DNA from 2 places in the Bradyrhizobium sp. CB3481 genome. Region 2 is predicted to be linked to the other one. Evidence: riboswitches for the same ligand, from Rfam matches in the RefSeq annotation. Region 2 holds a riboswitch; the other holds the start of a gene.
What was found. Region 2 has a riboswitch for S-adenosylmethionine ahead of QA643_RS04745 (homoserine O-acetyltransferase). Riboswitches for the same ligand answer to the same signal wherever they lie in the genome.

Region 1: linked by a shared signal. The riboswitch ahead of QA643_RS03355 (O-succinylhomoserine sulfhydrylase) and the one ahead of QA643_RS04745 (homoserine O-acetyltransferase) in region 2 are both predicted to bind S-adenosylmethionine.

What each region holds. Positions count from the first base shown of each region.
Region 1 is NZ_CP121647.1:716,284-719,486, reverse strand. Features, by position in the region: gene QA643_RS03360 (2'-deoxycytidine 5'-triphosphate deaminase) at 50-1,156, opposite strand; SAM riboswitch at 1,279-1,358, shown strand; gene QA643_RS03355 (O-succinylhomoserine sulfhydrylase) at 1,429-2,622, shown strand; gene QA643_RS03350 (SGNH/GDSL hydrolase family protein) at 2,790-3,203, opposite strand, start outside.
Region 2 is NZ_CP121647.1:987,756-990,958, forward strand. Features, by position in the region: gene hisC (histidinol-phosphate transaminase) at 1-718, opposite strand, end outside; gene QA643_RS04740 (chorismate mutase) at 749-1,597, opposite strand; SAM riboswitch at 1,763-1,842, shown strand; gene QA643_RS04745 (homoserine O-acetyltransferase) at 1,931-3,130, shown strand; gene metW (methionine biosynthesis protein MetW) at 3,135-3,203, shown strand, end outside.

The sequences.
Region 1 (3,203 bases), 270 kb from region 2:
GGACGATGCTGCGCATCGCCTAGGCTGCACCGCGTCCGGGACACGCAAACTACACCCGGAAATGCTTGCTTAGCTTCAGGCCCTGCGCCTGGTAGTTCGAGCCGATGCGCTGGCCGTACATCGCATCGGGCCGCGACAGCATTTTCTCATAGACCAGGCGGCCGACGATCTGGCCATGCTCAAGGATGAACGGCACCTCGCGCGAGCGTACCTCCAGCACGGCGCGCGCGCCCTTGCCGCCGGCGCCGGCATAGCCGAAGCCGGGATCGAAGAATCCGGCATAGTGCACGCGGAACTCTCCGACCAGCGGATCGAACGGCACCATCTCCGCGGCGTAGTCCGGCGGCACCTGCACGGCTTCCTTGGAGGCCAGGATGTAGAACTCGCCGGGATCGAGGATCAGGCTGCCGTCGGACCGCGCCGGGATCGGCTCCCAGAATTCGTCGACCGCATAGCCGCCGCGGCGGTCGACATCGACGACGCCGGTGTGGCGCTTGGCGCGGTAGCCGACGAAGCCGCCGGTGTTCTGCCCGGACAGATCGACCGACAGCGCGACGCCGTTGGCGAGGTCAGCATCGTCGATATCGACCAGCCGCTCGGCGCCATGCAGCGCATCGAGTTCGTCGGCATTGAGGATGGCATCGCCGGCGCGGAAGCGCACCTGGCTGAGCCTGGAGCCCTCGCGCAGCAGCACCGGGAATGTCTTCGGGCTGATCTCGGCATAGAGCGGGCCGTGGTAGCCGGCACCGATCATGTCGAAGCGGCGGGTGCCGTCGGCGATCACGCGGGTGAAGACGTCGAGCCGGCCGGTCGAGCTTTTCGGGTTGGCGGCAGCCACGATCTCCGGCGGCAGCGCGAGGCTCTCGAGCAGCGGCACGATGTAGACGCAGTTGGTCTCGAGCACCGCGCCATCCGAAAGGTCGATCTCGTGCAGCTTCAGTTCGTCGATGCGCTCGGCGACGGTGGCATCAGGCCCGGGCAGGAAGCTCGCGCGCACACGGTAGGCGATGTCGCCGAGCCGGAGATCAAGGCTCGCCGGCTGGATCTGGCTTTCGACAAACGGGTATTCGGGCAGGATCAGGCCGGCATCGGCCATCGCCGCTATCATGCGGTCGGGCAGAATTCCGTTGGCGTCGGGCGGGAGCGTGAACGGCACGGCGCGGTCCTCTGAGGTGGCCCTTCCGGATGCCCAAATGTCATCCAAACCTCATAAATATGGGCTTTTAGGGGTTATCCGATGGCCGCCTTGACTGAAAGGGCGCAAGCGAATATCAGCATGACTTATCCCGTGGTGATTTGAGCCGGCCGGCTTGCAGCCACGTTAAATAAATCGCTAAACAGGCCGGGGACACGTGTGATCCCGGCCTGTGGAAATTATTCCAGGCCGGTTTTTTGTGACCATTTTCCAATGGTCACGTCGGAGGTCACATGTCTGAATTGAAGTCTGCCGCCCGCTACCGCCCCGAAACCCGCCTGGTCCATGGCGGCACCCTGCGCTCGCAGTTCGGCGAGACCTCGGAAGCGCTTTTTCTCACCCAGGGCTACGTCTACGACAGCGCGGAGCAGTGCGAGGCGCGCTTCAAGGGCGAGGCCCCCGGCTTCATCTATTCGCGCTACTCCAATCCGACGATTTCGATGTTCGAGCGCCGCATGATCGAGCTCGAGGGCGCGGAAGCCGCGCGCTCGACCGCGACCGGCATGGCCGCCGTGACGACCGCGATCCTCGCGCCGCTGCGGGCCGGCGACCATCTGGTTGCCTCCAAAGCCCTGTTCGGCTCGTGCCTCTACGTCGTGCAGGAGCTGTTGCCGCGCTACGGCATCGAGACGACGCTGGTCGACGGCCTCGATCTCGACCAGTGGCGACGTGCCTTGCGGCCGAACACCAAGTCGTTCTTCCTGGAGAGCCCGACCAATCCGACGCTCGACGTGCTCGACATCCCGGCGATTGCCGAGATCGCACATAGCGGCGGCGCGCGGCTGATCGTCGACAACGTGTTCGCTACGCCGATCTGGCAGAGCCCGCTGTCGCTCGGCGCCGACGTCGTGGTCTATTCCGCGACCAAGCATATTGACGGCCAAGGCCGGTGCCTGGGCGGCATCATCCTGTCCTCGGAAGCCTTCATCGCCGAGCACATCCACAACTTCATGCGCCAGACCGGGCCGTCGCTCTCGCCGTTCAACGCATGGGCCCTGCTCAAGGGGTTGGAGACGCTCGGCGTGCGCGTGCGCGCGCAGACCGAGACCGCAGCGAAAATTGCGGACGCGCTCGCCTCACATCCGAAGATCTCGCGGCTGATCTATCCCGGCCGCGCTGATCACCCGCAGGCGGAGCTGGTGAAGAAGCAGATGCGCGCCGGCTCGACGCTGATCGGCTTCGAGGTCAAGGGTGGCAAGGCGGCGGCGTTCCGCGTCCTCAACGCGCTGCAGATCTCGCGCATCTCGAACAATCTCGGCGACGCCAAGAGCCTCGTCACGCATCCGGCAACGACGACGCATCAGCGACTGGCGCCGGAAGCGCGCGCCGAGCTCGGCATAAGCGAGGGCTTTATCCGCTTCTCGGCCGGCCTCGAGCATCCGGATGATCTGATCGAGGATTTCGCGCAGGCGCTGGAGAACGCGTGAGGGGCGGTGCAAACAGCCACACAATCGGTGTCGTCCCTGCGAACGCAGGGACCCATACGCCGCGGCCTTGCTGATGAGAGACGCTAGTTGACGCCCGCCTTAACTCACTACGCCCTGTGGTTATGGGTCCCTGCGTTCGCAGGGACGACGGCGTAGATATAGCTCGGCTACATCGGCCGATACGTCCGCACGTCGCCGGGCACGTTGACGCCGAGCTTGATCTGGCCGACCGACTTGATGATGTCGTCGCCGAGCAGTTGCGCGAAGCAGGCGTAGCCCCAGTCGCTCATGTGCAGGCCGTCGGAGATCACGAAATTCTCGATCGGGATCGCCTGCTTCTCGTGCCAGTCCTTCATGACCGCGAAGCGCGGGAAGATCCCGACCTTGCGCAGCTCGGCGACCTTGCCCAGCAGCTTCGTCATCTTGCCGGCGCTCTCGGCGTGCTCGTTGACCCGCGGCGAATATTGCGGATCGATCAGCACGACATCGGAGCCAACAGCCTGAATGCGCGAGATGCCTTGCTCGACGAGCTTGGCCGTTTCGTCCGGATCGAGGTTGCGCAGCACGGCGTTGGTGCCGAC
Region 2 (3,203 bases):
CGATGTGCGCCGGGCCGAACATCCAGCCGATCCGCAGCGCCGCCAGCCCGTGGATCTTGGAGAAGGTGTGCGTCATCACGGTGTTGTCCGTGGTCGCCACCAGCTCCAGGCCGAGTTCGTAATCGTTGCGCGAGACGTAGTCGGAATAGGCGGCGTCGAGCACCAGCAGCACATGCCCCGGCAAACCGGCGCGCAGTCGCTTGACCTCGTCGAACGGCACATAGGTCCCGGTCGGATTGTTCGGGTTGGCCAGCCACACGAGCTTGGTCTTCGGCGTGACGCGCGCCAGGATCGCATCGACGTCGGCGGTGTAATTGGTCTCGGGCGCGACGACGTTCTTGGCGCCGTTGGCCATCGTCGCGATCGGGTACACCAGAAAACCGTGCGCGGTGGAGATCGCCTCATCGCCCTGGCTGAGATAGGTGTGCGCCAGGAGGTTGAGGATTTCATCCGAGCCGGCGCCGCAGATGATGCGGTTGGGGTCGAGCCCATAGGCACGGCCGATCGCCTCGCGCAGTACCCTCGAGGTTCCTTCCGGATAGTCCTCCAGATGCGCCACCGTCTCCTTGTAGACTTCCATCGCCTTCGGCGACGGCCCGAACGGGGTCTCGTTGGCGGACAGCTTGAACACCTTGCGACCCGGCTCCGGCACCGGGGACTTGCCGGGCGTGTAGGGCGCAATATCGAGAATGCCGGGATTCGGCACGGGGCGGTTCATCTTCAACTCCGGAAATGGCGGGGCGGTGACTTAAGGCTTGGCCGACCCATTCGCCGGCACCGTATAGCGCGTTGCGTGGCTGCCGACGAGGGCCGAAGAGCGCACCGAGGCGCCGGCCTGGATCAGGGCAGCCTTGATCTTCTCGAAACCGGTGCCGGCATCCGACACCAGGAGCGCCGCGCCGTCGAAGGCGGTATCGGGCACCGCGACGATCTCGGCGAGCGGCGCCACCGCGCGGGCGATGTCGGCGTTCCATCCGGAGACGCGCACGCTCCAGGTCTGCACTTCCGTCACCATGGCATCGTCGGCGACCCGCGAGATCACGAACACCGGCAGCGCGGCCGGATGATCGGCGCGCTCTAGGAACGGCAGCCGGGCGATGATCTTCGGCGCGCCTTCCGTCTCAAGCAGATTCCACCACGGCGTGCGGCTCGAAATCGCGGAGACCAGCGCCAGATCGCCTTTCGATTTCGCCACCGCCTCGACGGCGGCCTGGGCGCTGAAATGGCCGACATAGGGCACGACAAAGCCGAAGTGAAAGCGCGCCGAATCCCGCATCGCGGACTCGCCGACCGAGACGTCGGCATGCACCGCGAACGGCGCCTGGACATAGGTGAACGTCGAGATGATGACGCGCCAGATGCTCTCGATGGTGTCGAGCGGCAGGATGCCGCGATGACGCCGCACCAGCTCGCGCATCATGCTGGCCTCGCGCGCCGGCCGGAACGCGGAGCCGACCTCCTGGGTCTGCTTGACCTGGATCAGGCGGTCGATGATGTCGCCGCGCGCCATCAGCAGCCGATGGACCTGCTCGTCGATCGCATCGATCTCCTTGCGCAATTCCTGCAGCGAGGGCGGGGCCGGGGGAACGTTGGACATTTCGAAAACCTTCAGTGCCGGATCGATCCAAAATCGCCGGCAAGCCTGCTCATTGCTTAGAAAAGACGGCCACTGAAAGCAAAGAGAAACGGCAGGCCCGGCGCGAGCCGCAACCCGGTTAACCATGGGCGTGCCTTGACGAAAAGCCCGCCAGCGACTAATTTTAGGCTATTCCGTGGTCATTTGAGCCGGCCGGCTTGCAGCCACGTTAAACAACTCGCTAAACAGGCCGGGGACAGAGTTGATCCCGGCCGAACCTTTCGTTCAGGCCGGGTTTTTTATGGCCTGATTTCTGTCTGATAAGGGCCTCCGCGGGGAGGCGGATGGCACGTCATGGCAAACCTGCATTCGATACCAAGCCCGTCGATCCAGAGCGGGGACCGCGCGCACGAGGCCGATCATCCGACGTCGCTGCTGGCGGCGTTCGGCATGGAGCAGCCGCTGCGGCTCGACTGCGGCGTCGACCTTGCGCCGTTCCAGATCGCCTATCAGACCTATGGCGAGCTCAACGCCGACCGCTCCAACGCCATCCTGATCTGCCACGCGCTGACCCTCGATCAGCACGTCGCCAACGTGCATCCGCTGACCGGCAAAGCCGGCTGGTGGGAAATCATGGTCGGCCCCGGCCGCCCGCTCGATACCGAGAAATACTTCATCGTCTGTTCGAACGTGATCGGCGGCTGCATGGGCTCGACCGGCCCGGCCTCGACCAATCCGGCCACCGGCAAGGCGTGGGGGCTGGATTTTCCGCTCATCACAATACCCGACATGGTCCGTGCGCAGGCCATGCTGCTCGATCGTCTCGGCATCGAAACGCTGCTCTGCGTGATCGGCGGCTCGATGGGCGGCATGCAGGTGCTGCAATGGACGGCGGCCTATCCGGAGCGCGTGTTCTCCGCGATGCCGGTCGCCTGTGCGACGCGGCACTCGGCGCAGAACATCGCATTTCACGAGCTGGGCCGGCAGGCCGTGATGGCCGATCCGGACTGGCATCACGGGCGCTATTTCGAGCAGGACACCCAGCCGCATCGCGGACTCGCCGTCGCGCGGATGGCGGGACATATCACCTATCTCTCGGACGCCGCGCTGCATCGCAAGTTCGGCCGGCGCATGCAGGATCGCGAGCTGCCGACCTTTTCGTTCGACGCCGATTTTCAGGTTGAGAGCTATCTGCGGTACCAAGGCTCGTCCTTTGTCGAGCGCTTCGATGCCAACAGCTATCTCTATCTGACACGGGCGATGGATTATTTCGACATCGCCGCCGACCATGATGGTGTGCTGGCGAAGGCGTTTGCCGGCATCAAGACGCGGTTCTGCGTGATCTCGTTCACCTCGGACTGGCTGTTCCCGACCTCGGAATCGCGTGCCCTGGTGCATGCGCTGAACGCGTCCAGCGCGCGGGTGTCGTTTGCCGAGATCGAGACCGACCGTGGCCACGACGCCTTCCTGCTCGACGTGCCCGAATTCTTCGACATTTCGCGCGCCTTTTTGGAATCGGCCGGCACCGCGCGCGGCCTGAAAAACGGTGGTTGATATCATGGCGCTTCAGGACCAGACCCTGCCGCTGCCGGGCATCGTGCCCGACCGCACCGGCAGCGATCGCACC